3 regions of the Streptomyces sp. URMC 127 genome follow, and region 2 is predicted to be linked to each of the others. Evidence: riboswitches for the same ligand, from Rfam matches in the RefSeq annotation. Region 2 holds a riboswitch; each other region holds the start of a gene.
The links. Region 2 has a riboswitch for cobalamin ahead of ACSNOH_RS08830 (cobalamin biosynthesis protein). Riboswitches for the same ligand answer to the same signal wherever they lie in the genome.

Region 1 (5,266 bases), on a different contig from region 2:
CCCTGGTCTTCACCTTCCTGCCCCGCCTGTGGTCGGTCGCCCACAAGCACGGCTACGTGACCTCGTCGGACTTCGTCCGCGGCCGGTTCGGCTCCAAGGGCCTCTCGCTCGCCCTCGCGCTGACCGGCATCCTCGCGACGATGCCGTACATCGCGCTCCAGCTCGTGGGCATCCAGGCGGTGCTGGACGTGCTGGGCGTGGGCGGCGGCTCGAACTGGTTTATGAAGGACCTGCCGCTGCTCATCGCGTTCGGCGTGCTCGCGGCGTACACGTACTCCTCCGGGCTGCGGGCGCCCGCGCTGATCGCCTTCGTCAAGGACGCGCTGATCTACATCGTGATCATCGTGGCGATCATCTACATCCCCATCAAGCTGGGCGGTTTCGACCACATCTTCGCCAAGGCGGGCGAAGCGTTCGCGGTGAAGAACCCGGACACGGGCAAGCCGCGCGGCGCGCTGGTGAGCGGCCCGGACGCGCAGTGGGCGTACGCGACGCTCGCGCTCGGCTCGGCGATGGCGCTCTTCCTCTACCCGCACTCGGTGACCGCCGTTCTCTCCGGCAAAGGCCGCAACGTCATCCGCCGCAACACGACGATCCTGCCGCTGTACTCCCTGATGCTGGGCCTGCTCGCGATGCTCGGCTTCATGGCCATCGCGGCGGGGATCAAGGTGAAGAACGGCCAGCTCGCGATCCCCCAGCTGTTCGAGGACATGTTCCCGGACTGGTTCACGGGGGTGGCCTTCGCGGCGATCGGGATCGGCGCCCTGGTCCCGGCCGCGATCATGTCGATCGCTGCCGCGAACCTTTTCACCCGCAACATCTACAAGGACTTCATCAAGCCGGACGCCACGCCCGCGCACGAGGCGAAGGTCTCCAAGCTCGCCTCGCTGCTGGTGAAGGTCGGCGCGCTCGTCTTCGTGCTCACCATGGACAAAACGGTCGCCATCAACTTCCAGCTGCTCGGCGGCATCTGGATCCTGCAGACGGTCCCGGCGCTCGTGGGTGGGCTCTTCACCCGCTGGTTCCACCGCTGGGCCCTGCTGGCCGGCTGGGCGGCGGGCATGGTCTACGGCACCTGGAAGGCGTACGACACGCCGAGCGCCACCCAGGATCATTTCGGAAATACCAACCTCATCCCGCTTATCGGAGAAAAGGGCTATATCGGCCTCACGGCGTTCGTGCTCAATGTGATCGTCGTCATCGTCCTGACCGTCGTCCTGAAGGCGCTCGGCGCGCCGGACGGCACGGACGAGACCACGGCGGCGGACTACACCGCGGACGCCGGCGACCCGGGGGTGCAGCGGGAGCTCCCGCCGGCCACCGCGGGAGTCCCGGGCGGCCACTAGAACGAACGCCTGCGGGCGCCGGGACGATCCCCACCCGGCACCGGAGCGACCCCCGGCGGGCGCCGGGACGACCTTCGGCCGGGCGCCCGGCCCGCGGGGCCGGCAGGGCCGCCACGACCCCTCTTCAGGGGGCGTGGCGGCCCTTTTCCGCGCCCCGCGCCGAAGGGTCCGGTCCGGCCCTTCAGGGACCCTCCCGCGGCCCCCGGAGGGCCCGCGAGCGGCCTCCGCCCGGCATTCGAACCCACCCTCAACACCGGGGCCTGATAACACATTCCGACCCATGCGCTTACCGCGCGACACAACATGTGGGGGCGCGTGCGGGGGGCGGCACTAGATGTATGCTCGTCCTCGCTGTCGTCGCAGGGGAATCCGGTGGAAATCCGGAACTGTCCCGCAACGGTGCATGTATGCCGTTAAGCCGCGCATGCAGGAGTCCGAAGACCTGCCGGCAGCACGCCCTCCACCGAGCCTGCCCTGGGCTCGGCTATGGGCGTTGAATTCGTCCGGGCCTCGCGGGTTGGGCCGGCGGACGCCTACGAGGCATGCCCTGCGCATCAGGCATGCCCGTACGCGCCCGTCGTGCTCTCCCCGCGGCCCACCCAGCCGAGCGAGGGAGAGCCTCAGTGACCATCGCGCCCGCCGATCCGGTCTCAGCGACTGCGGAAGCGACCGGCGGCCCCGGGACCGCGCTGCTGCGCACCCTGACCGACCTCACCGCCGACCTTCCCGCCACCGACCCGGGCAAGGTCGCCGCTGCCGCGCTGCGGGGCCGGAGCGCCACCTCGGACGAGGCCGAGCTCCGCTCCCTCGCCACCGAGGCCGCCGCGGGCCTGATCGCCGAGGAGCCCGAGTACTCCCGCCTCGCCGCGCGCCTGCTCACCCGCGCGATCGCCGACGAGGCCGCCGGCCAGGGCGCCACCTCCTTCTCGGCCTCGGTCGCCGTGGGCCACCGGGAGGGCCTGATCGCGGACGAGACCGCCGCGTTCGTCGCCGCCCACGCCGCGCGCCTCGACGAGCTCGTCGAGAAGGCCCTCGCCGACGGCGCCGACGACCGCTTCGGCTACTTCGGCCTGCGCACCCTGCACAGCCGCTACCTGCTGCGCCACCCGATCACCCGCGACGTGATCGAGACCCCGCAGCACTTCCTGCTGCGCGTGGCCTGCGGCCTGGCCGAGGACCACTCCGAGCGCGCCCTCGCCGACGTCGCCGAGCTGTACGGCCTGACGAGCTCCCTGTCGTACCTGCCGTCCTCGCCGACCCTGTTCAACTCCGGCACCCGCCACCCGCAGATGTCGTCCTGCTACCTGCTGGACTCCCCGCTGGACGAGCTGGACTCCATCTACGACCGCTACCACCAGGTGGCGCGCCTGTCGAAGCACGCGGGCGGCATCGGCCTATCGTACTCGCGCATCCGCTCGCGCGGCTCGCTGATCCGCGGCACCAACGGCCACTCCAACGGCATCGTGCCGTTCCTGCGCACCCTCGACGCCTCCGTCGCCGCGGTCAACCAGGGCGGCCGCCGCAAGGGCGCCGCCTGCGTCTACCTGGAGACGTGGCACGCCGACATCGAGGAGTTCCTGGAGCTCCGCGACAACACCGGCGAAGAGGCCCGCCGCACCCACAACCTCAACATCGCGCACTGGATCCCGGACGAGTTCATGCGCCGCGTCGAGGCCGACGCCGAGTGGTCGCTGTTCTCCCCCGCCGACACGCCCGACCTGGTCGACCTCTACGGCGACGAGTTCGACGCCGCCTACCGCGCCTACGAGGCCGCGGGCAAGGCCGTCAAGACCATCCCGGCCCGCGTCCTGTACGCCCGCATGATGCGCACCCTCGCGCAGACCGGCAACGGCTGGATGACGTTCAAGGACGCCGCCAACCGCACCGCCAACCAGACGGCCGAGAAGGGCGCGGTCGTCCACTCCTCGAACCTCTGCACCGAGATCCTCGAGGTCACGGACGACGGCGAGACCGCGGTGTGCAACCTGGGCTCGGTCAACCTCGCGCAGCACCTCGGCGCCGACGGCGAGATGGACTGGGAGAAGCTCGACCGCACCGTCCGTACGGCCGTCACCTTCCTCGACCGCGTCGTGGACATCAACTTCTACCCGACCGAGCAGGCCGGCAGCTCCAACAGCCGCTGGCGCCCGGTGGGCCTGGGCCTGATGGGCCTGCAGGACGTCTTCTTCCGCCTGCGCCTGCCCTTCGACTCGGCCGAGGCGAAGGCCCTGTCCACCAAGATCTCCGAGCGGATCATGCTCGCGGCGTACGAGGCCTCCGCCGACCTCGCCGAGCGCAACGGCCCGCACCCGGCCTGGTCCGCGACCCGCACCGCCCGCGGCGTGCTGCACCCGGACCACTACCCCAACGCCGTCGCCGCGTGGGAGGAGCGCTGGGAGGCCCTGCGCGCCCGCATCGCCGAGGTCGGCATGCGCAACTCGCTGCTGCTCGCCATCGCCCCCACGGCGACCATCGCCTCCATCGCGGGCGTGTACGAGTGCATCGAGCCGCAGGTCTCCAACCTCTTCAAGCGCGAGACGCTCTCGGGTGAGTTCCTGCAGGTCAACACCTACCTGGTGGAGGACCTCAAGAAGCTCGGCGTGTGGGACCGCACCACCCGCGACGCCATGACCGAGGCCAACGGCTCGATCCAGGACATGAAGTGGATTCCGCAGGAGGTGCGCGACCTGTACCGCACCGCCTGGGAGATCCCGCAGCGCGCCCTGATCGACATGGCCGCGGCCCGTACGCCGTACCTGGACCAGAGCCAGTCGCTGAACCTCTTCATGGCCTCGCCCACCATCGGCAAGCTCAGCTCGATGTACGCGTACGCCTGGAAGCAGGGCATCAAGACGACGTACTACCTGCGCTCGCGCCCGGCCACCCGGATCGCCCGCGCGGCGTCCGGCGGTGCCGCCGCCCCCGCCACCATCCCCGTGCAGCAGGCCGCGCCCGACGCGGACGCCATCGCCTGCTCCCTTGAGAACCCCGAGTCCTGCGAGGCCTGCCAGTGACCACCGCGCCCGAACGCCCCAAGAACCTGCTCGACCCGGGCTTCGAGCTGACCCTGCGCCCGATGCGGTACCCGGACTTCTACGACCGCTACCGCGACGCGATCAAGAACACCTGGACCGTCGAGGAGGTCGACCTCCACTCGGACGTCGCCGACCTCGCCAAGCTCTCCCCGGGTGAGCAGCACATGATCGGCCGTCTGGTCGCGTTCTTCGCGACCGGCGACTCGATCGTGGCGAACAACCTCGTGCTGACGCTGTACAAGCACATCAACTCGCCCGAGGCGCGCCTGTACCTGTCGCGGCAGCTGTTCGAGGAGGCCGTGCACGTCCAGTTCTATCTGACGCTGCTCGACACCTACCTGCCCGACCCGGACGAGCGCGCGGCGGCCTTCGCGGCCGTGGAGAACATCCCCTCCATCCGCGACAAGGCGCAGTTCTCCTTCAAGTGGATCAACGAGGTCGAGAAGCTGGAGAGCCTGCAGACGAAGGCCGACCGCCGTCGCTTCCTGCTCAACCTCATCTGCTTCGCCGCGTGCATCGAGGGCCTGTTCTTCTACGGCGCCTTCGCCTACGTGTACTGGTTCCGCAGCCGCGGCCTGCTGCACGGCCTCGCGACCGGCACCAACTGGGTGTTCCGCGACGAGTCCATGCACATGGACTTCGCGTTCTCCGTCGTGGACACCGTCCGCGAGGAGGAGCCGGACCTGTTCGACGACGAGCTCCAGCAGCAGGTCACGGACATGCTGAAGGAGGCCGTCGAGTGCGAGCTGCAGTTCGCCCGTGACCTGTGCGGCGAGGGCCTGCCGGGCATGAACACCGAGTCCATGCGCGAGTACCTGCAGTGCGTCGCCGACCAGCGCCTGCAGCGCCTGGGCATCGCCCCGGTGTTCGGCTCGGAGAACCCGT
Region 2 (5,266 bases):
CCCGCAGGCCGTCCTCCTCGTCGATGCCGAGGCCGTGCGCGAACGGCAGGACGCCGAACGTCCGCCGGCCCGTCAGGTCGCGGAGCATGTCCAGGCCCGGCTCCAGCAGCGTCACGTCGCCCCGGAACTTGTTGACGATGTAGCCCGCCACCAGCTCCTGGTCCTCCGGCGACAGCAGTGCTGTCGTGCCGAAGAAGGACGCGAAGACGCCGCCGCGGTCGATGTCGCCGACCACGACCACGGGCAGCCGGGCGGCCCGCGCGATGCCCATGTTGACGATGTCGCTGCGCCGCAGGTTGATCTCGGCCGGGCTGCCGGCACCCTCGCAGATGACCGCGTCGTGGGTGCGCCGCAGTTCGGCCAGGCACTCCGTCACCGTGCCGAACAGCTGCTCCTGGCGGCCCGCGTGGTAGCCGCGAGCGCTGAGCTCGCCGACGGGCTTGCCCATCAGCACCACCTGGCTGCTGCGGTCCCCGCCCGGCTTCAGCAGGACCGGGTTCATGAGCGCGCTCGGCTCGACCCGGGCCGCCGCGGCCTGCATCGCCTGCGCGCGGCCTATCTCCGCGCCCTCGCGCGTCACGTACGAGTTGAGCGACATGTTCTGCGCCTTGAACGGCGCGACCTTGACGCCCTTGCGGGCCAGCCAGCGGCAGATGCCGGCCGTCACCACGCTCTTGCCCGCGTCCGAGGTGGTGCCGGCCACCAGCAGGCCCCCGCCCAGCGGGCCCGCGGGCCCGCTCCTGTCAGCCGTCACCGGCTCCTCCTTGCCGTTCTTGCCGTCGTTGCCGTCCTTGTCGTCCTTGGCGTCGTCAACAGGCTGCCCACTGCGCGGGCCGCCACCGCCGTCCCCAGGGCCAGCAGCGACACCCGGCGCGAGAGGCGTACCGCGCGCTCGATGTCGTCCGTCCGTACGGGGCGGTTCTCCGCGCCCAGTACGGGCCGGTGTTCGACGCGGCCCGCGTAGGCGAGGGTGCCGCCCAGCCGCACGCCGAGCGCGCCCGCGAACGCGGCCTCCACGGGGCCCGCGTTGGGGCTGGGGTGGCGGGAGGCGTCGCGCCGGGCCACGCGCCAGGCGCCGCGCGGGTCGGGGCCCGCGAGGATCGCGAGGGCGGCCGTGAGGCGGGCTCCGGGCCAGCCGGCGATGTCGTCCAGGCGGGCCGAGGCCCAGCCGAAGCGGCGGTAGCGGGGGGACTTGTGACCCACCATCGCGTCGAGGGTGTTCACCGCCCGGAAGCCGATCAGGCCCGGCACGCCGCCGAGCGCGCCCCACACCAGGGCGCCGACCACGGCGTCGGAGGTGTTCTCGGCCACGGACTCCACGACGGCGCGGGCGATCTGCTGGGCGTCCAGCGCCTGCGGGTCGCGGCCGCACAGGTGCGGCAGGCGCTCGCGGGCGACCTCCACGTCACCGGCGGCGAGCGCGCCCCCGACGGCGCGGGCCTCGCGGCCCAGCGACGTGCCGCCGAGCACGGCCCAGGTGGCGGCGGCGGTCAGCGCGACGTCGGCGGTACGGGAACGGGAGGCGCGTACGGCGCGGGCCAGCAGCGCGGCACCAGCCGCCGCGCCCCCGGCGCACACCAGGGTGTGCAGGGCGCCGCGGCCGCGGTCGTCGCGCCACAGGCGGCGTTCCACGGCGAGCGCGGCGCGGCCGAACGCGGCGACGGGGTGGCCGCGGCGCGGGTCGCCCAGGACGCGGTCACCGAGGAAGCCGAGCGCGGCGCCGCACGCGAAACCGATCGGATCGGCGCGCATCGGCTCAGACCGCCGTCACGCCTCGGCGAAGGGAAGCAGCGGTGCGGGGCGTTCGGTGGCGGGCGCCGGGCATGACGATGTGTCCTCACTCAGGGTCCGCGCCCTGGCTCGACGTGACCGGCGACCAGAGTCTCCTGGCTCCCGGATCCGCGCCGCCCCCGGCCTTCCGGCTCGCCGCCGTGGCCATCGCGTGGGGGAGACGCTCCCCGGTGACAGTGGCGGGACCGCGCCGGATTCGCACCGGCTTCCTCTGCTGTCGCCGTTTGGCTCCGGAAGTCCACCATGCGCCGCGGGCGCCGTCAACTCACGCCTGACCTGCCCGGACCGGCACCGGGCAGATCCTTCCCGCCGCAGTGGCGGGCAACCGGCTCGTACGTTTCCGGCGGTGCCGAACCCACCGCCGGTAGGGCACCGCCGATTACGTCCGTGGTGGTCGTTCGCCGTTGCGGCGGGAGGCTGGTTGCCCGGCGGCAACCGGGGCGACGGGCGGAAGTCCGTTCCGCCGCAGCGGCGGGTAACCCGCTCGTACGTGTCCGGCGGTGCCGGACGGACCGCGGGTGCGGGGGGTTGGCGGTACGCCGTGACGGCCGCGGGCCGTTCCTTCCGCCGCCGCGGCGAGCAACCGGCTCGTAGGTTTCCGGCGGTGCCGGACTGGCCGCTGGTACGGCACCGCCGATTACGTCCGTGGTGGTCGTTCGCCGTTGCGGCGGGAGGTTGGTTGCCCGGCGGCAACCGGGGCGACGGGCGGAAGTCCGTTCCGCCGCCGCGGCGAGGAACCCGCTCGTACGTTTCCGGCGGTGCCGGACTGACCGCGGGTGCGGGGGAGGGGTCGGCGGTACGCCGTGACGGCCGCGGGCCGTTCCTTCCGCCGCAGCGGCGGGCAACCCCCTCGTACGTGTTCGGCGGTGCCAGGCTGGCGGCGGTTGCGCGTACGCGAACGGCCGGGTCCGTAGGGGACCCGGCCGTTCGGAGCGGTGAGCGTGGTTACGCCACGATCAAGTAGATGCCGTATCCCACGGCCGCCGCGCACAGCGCGAAGCACGCGTACGCCCCGGAGCGCGCCAGCGCCCCCGCGCCCGTGCCGGAGTCCGCCGACGCCCCCGCGCGGGGCGACGTGCCCACGATGCCCAGGGTGAAGATGCCCACCAGGCCGACCGTCACCACGAGGCTGACGCCGAAGACCTGGCCGAGAGCTGCCCAGTCGATGTGCATGCGTTTCTTCCTTCAGCTCGCCGCCGCGGCGGCAGGAGCCCGCCCGGCCTCGGGGGAGGGGGAGACCGCAACGGCCGGCGGCGGGGCGACGGCCTGCAGGGCCGCGGTGACGACACCCGCCGGCTCCGCGCCGGCGACACCGTCGCGCGAGTCCAGGTCGTCGTGGGTGACCGGCTTGCGGCGCGAGGCCAGCCAGATCGCGCCGGAGACGGCCAGGCCGAGGACGGCGACGGCGGCGACGCCCCAGTTGCCCTGGTCGGCGAGGAGGGCCGCGCCACCGGCGACCAGGCCGGCCGCGGGGAGGGTCAGGCCCCAGGCCATGACCATGCGCCCGGCGGTCGACCAGCGCACGACGCCGCCCTTGCGGCCGAGCCCGGCGCCCATGATCGAGCCGGAGCAGACCTGGGTGGTGGAGAGCGCGAAGCCGATGTGCGAGGAGGCGAGGATCACGGTCGCCGCGCCGGTCTGGGCGGCGAAGCCCTGCGCGGGCTTGATGTCCGTGAGGCCCTTGCCGAGGGTCTGGATGATGCGCCAGCCGCCCAGGTACGTGCCGAGGGCGATGGCCAGGCCGGCCGAGACGATGACCCACAGCGGCGGGTCGGCGTGCGGCGCGACGACGCCGCCGGCGACGAGCGCGAGGGTGATCACACCCATGGTCTTCTGGGCGTCGTTGGTGCCGTGGGCGAGGGAGACCAGGGCGGCCGAGGCGATCTGCCCGGCGCGGTAGCCCTTGGCGGTCTCGCGCTCGTCGCGCCCGCGGGCGAGCCGGTAGGTGAGCCGGGTCGCGCACCAGGCGGCGAGGCCGGCCACGATCGGCGCGGCGACGGCGGGGATGAGGACCTTCATGACGACCTTGTCGGCGTTGACCGCGTCGAAGCCGACGGAGACGACCGTCGCGCCGATGAGGCCGCCGAAGAGGGCGTGGGAGGAGCTGGAGGGCAGACCGGCGAGCCAGGTCAGCAGGTTCCAGACGATCGCACCGACCAGACCCGCAAAGATGATCTCCGGTCTGATGCCCGCGCTCTCGTCGATGATCCCGCCGGAGATCGTCTTGGCGACCTCCACGGACAGGAACGCGCCGACGAGGTTCAGCACCGCCGACATCGCCACCGCGACCTTCGGCTTGAGCGCGCCGGTGGAGATGGTGGTGGCCATGGCGTTGGCCGTGTCGTGGAAGCCGTTCGTAAAGTCGAACACCAAGGCCGTGACGATCACGATCCCGATGAGAAGCGTGATGTGTTCCATTCACCCAGGCAATCAGCTCGATGGTCAGTACAGCGGGGACCGTAAAGACCTTGGGTGAACGGAAGGTGAACTGATCCGGGCGGGGTAGTGGCGTGAACCGGAGGCGGCGAACGGATGCGGACGGATGCGGAGGGGTGGAGAACGATGAGGGAGACCGAGCAGATCCGCCGGACGTGGGCCGATGTCCTGGCCACGGCCCGCCGGACCACGGCCGAGGGCCTTGTCGTGGGCACGTCGGGGAACGTCTCGGCGCGGGCCGGAGATGTCGTCGTCGTCACACCGAGCGGCATCCCCTACGACCGGCTGACCGCGCGCGACGTGGTCGCCGTCGACCTGGAGGGCCGCCCGCTCCTCGGCGACCTCGCCCCCACCAGCGAGCTGCCCCTGCACCTGGCGGTCTACCGCGCCACGGACGCCGCCGCGATCGTGCACACGCACGCCGTCCACGCGACGGCGGTCTCCACGCTGGTCGACGAGCTGCCGCTGATCCACTACGTGGCCGGGGCGCTCGGCGGGCCGGTGCGCGTCGCCCCGTACGCCCTCTACGGCAGCGACGAGCTGGCCGCGCACGCCCTGGAGGCTCTCGCGGGCCGCACCGGCTGCCTGCTGCGCAACCACGGCACCCTCACCTACGGCGCGAGCCTCGACCAGGCCTACGACCGCACCGCCCAGCTGGAGTGGATGTGCCGGGTCTGGCTCACGGCCTCCTCCGTCCCCGGCCGGGCCCCGACGCTCCTGTCCCCTGACCAGGCGGCCCGGGCGACGGAGAAGCTCCGCGGCTACGGCGCGCGGGGCTGAGCCGGCGGCCGGCCGGGCGCGGTACGGCACCGCCGGCCTACCCCGTAGCGCCCTCTCGCCACGGCGGCGGGAAGGAATCCGCCCGCCGCCGTGGCGAGGCCCCCGCCGCGAGGGCCCCCGGAACGCCCGGCCGGCCCGGGGCCAGGGCGCCGGGCCGCCCCGCGCAGCGGCCCCGCCCACTGGCCGTCGTCGCCCGCGCCGCCCACACTGGAGGGCATGGGCATACGGACCACGGCAACCGTGGCCGCCGCCACGGCGA
Region 3 (5,266 bases), on a different contig from region 2:
GAGGGAGAGGGCGAACAGCGTCAGCCCCACGATCCAGTTCACCTCCCGGGGCCTGCGGAAGGCGCCCGTGAAGAAGATCCGGAGCATGTGGACCGCGATCGCCGCCACGAAGACGAGCGCGGCCCAGTGGTGGACCTGGCGGATGAGCAGCCCGCCCCGCACCTCGAAGCTCAGCTGGAGCGTCGACAGGTACGCCTGCGACATCCGCAGGCCGCGCAGCGGCTCGTACGGCCCGGCGTACACGCTCTGCGTCATGCTCGGGTCGAAGAAGAGCGTGAGGTAGGAGCCGGTGAGCACCAGGACGGCGAAGCTGTAGAGGGCGAGCTCCCCCAGGAGGAACGACCAGTGGTCGGGGAACGCCTTGCGCAGCAGCGCCTTCGCCGCTTCGGCGGCCGGCAGCCGCCGGTCCAGCGCCACGAAGCCGGTCAGGGCCGCATCCCGGACCTTCTCTTTCACCCGCCACGCTCCCTGTCGGCTCTCCGGCACCGCTTCCTCACGGGACCGCGGCTGATGGGTAACCGGCGCGCCGGGATCTCAACCGCACGGCGGGCGGGTGTCACCCGGAACCGTGAGCGCTAGGCGGCGGCCTGCCGGGCCAGCGCCTTCTTGCGCCCGGCGTCGAGCACGGCCAGCACGCCGTACGCGACGAGCCCCGCCACGACGGCCACGACGTAGCACCAGGGCGACGGGAGGTAGTTCGCCGCCCGCATGACCGTGCCCCCGTCGTCGCTGACGAGCCGGTAGACGATCGCCAGCGGGCCCTGCCAGACGCCCACGACGCACACGACGATGGAGATGAGCCTGTACCAGGCCTCGTGCACGATGCACCCCTCTGCTCGGAGTTCCGTTTCTTGGTACGACCGTATCAAGGGGTGTGCGTTGTATGTCGGGTTTCATCACGCATTTTTCCTGGGAGTAGGCTGCCTTTATGCGTGACGAAAATCCATGCCGGGTCTGCGGGGTCCCGCTCGCCGCCGCCGTCCGGGGCCGCCCGCCCGTCTACTGCTCGCGCGGCTGCCAGGCCAAGGCGTACCGGCGGCGGGCCGTGGCGCGCAGCCGGGCGGCCGCGGCCCGGCCCGCGGCGGGCGAGCCCGCCGCCCGCGCCGAGGGAGGAGCGCGCCGGCAGCAGATCGCCGAGGCCGTCTGGCGGATCGCCGCGGAGCGCGGCCTGGAGGCCGCCAGCATGCGGGAGGTCGCGGCCGCGGCGGGCGTGTCCCTGCGCGTGGTCCAGTACCACTTCGGGAGCAAGCACGGCCTCCTCGTGGCCGCACTGAACCTGCTGCACGAGGAGAACGAGCGGCGGGCCCGGGAGCGCATGGCCCGGCTCGCCGGCCCGCCGGACCCGCGGGCCGTCCTGGGCGCCGTCCTCGGCGAGTTCCTGCCGCTGGACGAGCAGCGCGGCCGGGCGCTGCGCGTCTTCGTCGCGTACTACGTGCGCAGCCTGAACGACCCCGCCCTGGCCGAAGTCTTCCTGCACGCCGGCCGGCCCGTGGAGGAGCTCGTCGCCGGCCTGATCCGGCAGGCGCACGCGGCGGACGGCCCCCCGCCCGGCCTCGACCCCGACCGGGAGGCGGACCTGCTGGTATCCGGGGCGACGGGTTTGGGGATGGACGTGCTCCACGGCCGGCGCACCCTCGCCGACGTGCGGGCGACGCTGGACTACCACCTCGACCGGATCCTGCCCGCGCGCTGACGGCACGACAGGAGGGGGCGGGCGCCGGATCGCACCGGCGCCCGCCCCCTCCCGCGGGTTCTGAGGAAGTCAGGCTCTCAGCAAAGGTTCCGTCAGGCAGCACCTCCGGGCAGCTCCGCCCGCACCTGCCGCGCCGCCGCGACCAGGTTCTCCAGCGAGGCCCGGACCTCGGGCCAGCCGCGGGTCTTCAGTCCGCAGTCGGGGTTGACCCACAGCCGCTCGCCGGGGATCGCCTCCAGGCCCTTGCGCAGCAGCGCCGCGGCCTCGTCCGCGCCGGGGACGCGCGGGGAGTGGATGTCGTAGACGCCGGGCCCGACCTCGCGCGGGTAGCCCGCCGTGGCCAGCTCGGCGGCGACCTGCATGTGCGAGCGGGCGGCCTCCAGGCTGATGACGTCGGCGTCGAGGTCGTCGATGGCCCGCAGGATGTCGCCGAACTCCGCGTAGCACATGTGCGTGTGGATCTGTGTGTCCGGCCGGACGCCGGCGGTGGTGAGGCGGAAGGCCTCCGTCGCCCACGCCAGGTACGCGGCGTGGCCGGCGGCGCGCAGCGGCAGCGTCTCGCGCAGCGCGGGCTCGTCCACCTGGATCACCGACGTGCCCGCGGCCTCCAGGTCGGCGACCTCGTCGCGCAGGGCGAGGGCGACCTGGCGGGCGGTCTCGCCGAGCGGCTGGTCGTCACGGACGAACGACCAGGCGAGCATGGTGACCGGGCCGGTCAGCATGCCCTTGACGGGCTTGCCCGCCACCGACTGGGCGTAGCGGGTCCAGCGCACCGTCATCGGCTCGGGGCGGGAGATGTCACCGGCCAGGATCGGCGGCCGGACGTAGCGCGTGCCGTACGACTGGACCCAGCCGTGCTGCGTGGCCAGATAGCCCGTCAGCTGCTCGGCGAAGTACTGCACCATGTCGTTGCGCTCGGGCTCGCCGTGCACGAGCACGTCGATGCCGGCCTTCTCCTGGAAGGCGAGGACCTCACGGATCTCGGCCTTGATGCGCTCCTCGTACGCCTCCTCGTCCATCCGGCCGGACCGCAGGTCGGCGCGCGCCGTGCGCAGCTCCGTGGTCTGCGGGAAGGAGCCGATGGTGGTGACCGGCAGCAGGGGCAGGCCGAGGTGGGCCCGCTGGGCGGCGGCCCGCTGCTCGTACGGCTGTGAGCGGCGGCAGTCGGCCTCGGTGACGGCCGCGGCGCGGGCGCGCACGGCCGGGTCGCGGGTGATGGCGGAGCCGGCCCGCGAGGCCAGGTCGGCGCGGTTGGCGGCCAGGGCGGCCGCGACGGTGTCCGGGCCCTCGGCCAGGCCGCGGGCCAGGGTGACCACTTCGGCGGTCTTCTGGCGGGCGAACGCGAGCCAGCGGGCGATCTGCGGGTCGATGTCCCGCTCGGCCGCCGCGTCCAGCGGCACGTGCAGCAGGGAGCAGGACGGCGCGACGTCGACCCGGCCGGCGAGGCCGAGGAGGGTGCCGAGGACGGACAGGGACTTCTCGAAGTCGTTGATCCACACGTTGCGGCCGTCGACGACGCCGGCCACGAGCCGCTTGCCGGGCAGCCCGCCGGCGGCCGCGAGGTCGCCGAGGTTGGCGGCGGCGGGTCCGGTGAAGTCCAGCGCGAGGCCTTCGACGGGCGCTTTGGCGAGGACCGGCAGGGCCTCGCCGAGCCGGTCGAAGTACGAGGCGACCAGCAGCCGGGGCCGGTCGGTGAGACCGCCCAGCTCGCGGTAGGCGCGGGCGGCGGCGTTCAGCTCGGCCGGGGAGCGGTCCTGCACCAGGGCGGGCTCGTCGAGCTGCACCCATGCGGCGCCCGCGGCCCGCAGGTCGGCGAGGACCTCCGCGTACACCGGCAGCAGCCGGTCGAGGAGGGTGAGCGGCTCGAAGCCGGCGGCGACGCCGGGCGCGGGCTTGGCCAGCAGCAGGTACGTGACCGGGCCGACGAGCACCGGACGGGCCGTCAGGCCGAGCGCCAGGGCCTCCTTCAGCTCCGCGACCTGCTTGCCGGAGTCCGCGGAGAAGACCGTGTCCGGGCCGAGTTCGGGGACCAGGTAGTGGTAGTTGGTGTCGAACCACTTGGTCATCTCCAGCGGCGCCACCTCCTGCGTGCCACGGGCCATGGCGAAGTAGCCGTCCAGGGCACCGGCCTCGACGGCCGCGCGGTGCCGCCCGGGGATCGCACCGACCATCACACTGGTGTCCAGGACGTGGTCGTAGAACGAGAAGTCGCCCGTGGGCACTTCGTGCACACCGGCCTCGGCGAGCTGCTGCCAGTTCGTGCGGCGCAGCGCGGCGGCGGTCTCCTGCAGGGCTTCGGCCGTGACACGGCCCTTCCAGTACCCCTCGATCGCCTTCTTCAGTTCCCGGCCCTGCCCCTGCCGGGGATAGCCGTGAACGGTGGCCTGTGCTGCCGCGGCTGCGGACTTGCTGGTCACGGAACTCTCCTTCGCGAGCGTGCGTCCATGACCCCGGGACGGACGGAAGGCGCGAAGGGACGGCAGACCGGACGGGCCGCCGCCGCGATGCGGTCGCTCGTTGCGCCGCCGCGTGTGCCCGCCTGTATGTTCGCCGACCCGCCCTCGAGGTCACCGGGATCTCCGTGCGCTCGGCAGCGCACGGGCAGTTGGCAGGTCTTCGGACTCGCGGGCACGCCGTATGGCACCTACTGGCCGTCGCTTCCCGGACCCTCGCGGATCCAGTGCGTATGACGGCGGTCGTTCCCGCTCACCGCTGCGGGGCAGTCCCGGATTCCCACCGGGTTCCCTCTTGCGACGCGCCTGCCTGGCGAGCAGGGCGAACCAGCTGCACCGTGCACTCTAGGCTGCCGGGACGCGGTGGCGGAAGAGCGAAGTGGCGCGCCTCACGAGGCGGTTCGCGTCGCCAGACGCAGCCGCAGCTCCATCTCGTGCTCGCCGGAGACGTGGCCGCGGTGCTCGGCGGCGAAGGCCCGCTCCAGCTCCTCCTTGACCTGGCGTACGGGGTCGGCGGCCCCGAACAGATCGGCCGTGACCGTCCCCGTGAGGGGCGCCTGCCCCGGCGGCTGCCCGCCTGCCGCCCGCCGCGCGCGGGTGTCGACGGTCATGCACCAGATCATCGGACCCGCGCCGGGCGCGCCCGGGCTGGTCTCGCTGCGCGGCGGCCCGGCCTCGGGGAAGGCGGCCTCAAGGACGCCGAAGACCGCGCCCGCATCCTGGTGACCGCAGTCCGTCAGATGCACGCTGACGTGGTCCGCACTCTCCCGGGCATCCGTCACCTGCTCCTCCTCCGCCGTCGTTGCCGTGGCTCGGGGCCGCCGCCGAGGACGGGGAAGCCCTGCTCCGACCGTACGGCGCGCCCGGGTTCCGTGCCGCGGGCTGTGCGACCATACGGGCCAGGTGCCCCGTTCCCGGCGGGAGATGCCGCGCCGGCGCCGACGGCCTCACCCGAACGGTGGAATGCGCCCAAAGTAATTGACTGATTACGCTTGGTGCATGACCCTGTGGAGCCCCGCACCGCCGTCCCGGCAGCCCGCGTTGCGGGCCGTGGTGGCCGTGCTGGTCTCCGTCCTGCTGCTCTTCTCCGGAGGGAGCGGCACGGTCTTCGCCCTCGGCA

Region 1: another riboswitch for cobalamin. It lies ahead of ACSNOH_RS29070 (ribonucleoside-diphosphate reductase subunit alpha); the one in region 2 lies ahead of ACSNOH_RS08830 (cobalamin biosynthesis protein).
Region 3: another riboswitch for cobalamin. It lies ahead of metE (5-methyltetrahydropteroyltriglutamate--homocysteine S-methyltransferase); the one in region 2 lies ahead of ACSNOH_RS08830 (cobalamin biosynthesis protein).

Annotation. Positions count from the first base shown of each region.
Region 1 is NZ_JBPQTW010000216.1:1,875-7,140, forward strand. It holds gene mctP (monocarboxylate uptake permease MctP) at 1-1,346, shown strand, start outside; cobalamin riboswitch at 1,681-1,810, shown strand; gene ACSNOH_RS29070 (ribonucleoside-diphosphate reductase subunit alpha) at 1,970-4,360, shown strand; gene ACSNOH_RS29075 (ribonucleotide-diphosphate reductase subunit beta) at 4,423-5,266, shown strand, end outside.
Region 2 is NZ_JBPQTW010000025.1:12,877-18,142, forward strand. It holds gene ACSNOH_RS08825 (cobyric acid synthase) at 1-721, opposite strand, end outside; gene ACSNOH_RS08830 (cobalamin biosynthesis protein) at 751-1,752, opposite strand; cobalamin riboswitch at 1,881-2,002, opposite strand; gene ACSNOH_RS08835 (hypothetical protein) at 2,737-2,964, opposite strand; gene ACSNOH_RS08840 (anion permease) at 2,977-4,209, opposite strand; gene ACSNOH_RS08845 (class II aldolase/adducin family protein) at 4,354-5,007, shown strand; gene ACSNOH_RS08850 (alpha/beta hydrolase) at 5,224-5,266, shown strand, end outside.
Region 3 is NZ_JBPQTW010000124.1:166-5,431, reverse strand. It holds gene qcrB (cytochrome bc1 complex cytochrome b subunit) at 1-456, opposite strand, end outside; gene ACSNOH_RS22610 (hypothetical protein) at 576-821, opposite strand; gene ACSNOH_RS22605 (TetR/AcrR family transcriptional regulator) at 929-1,693, shown strand; gene metE (5-methyltetrahydropteroyltriglutamate--homocysteine S-methyltransferase) at 1,786-4,110, opposite strand; cobalamin riboswitch at 4,284-4,494, opposite strand; gene ACSNOH_RS22595 (hypothetical protein) at 4,536-4,928, opposite strand; partial or broken gene ACSNOH_RS22590 (hypothetical protein) at 5,146-5,266, shown strand, end outside.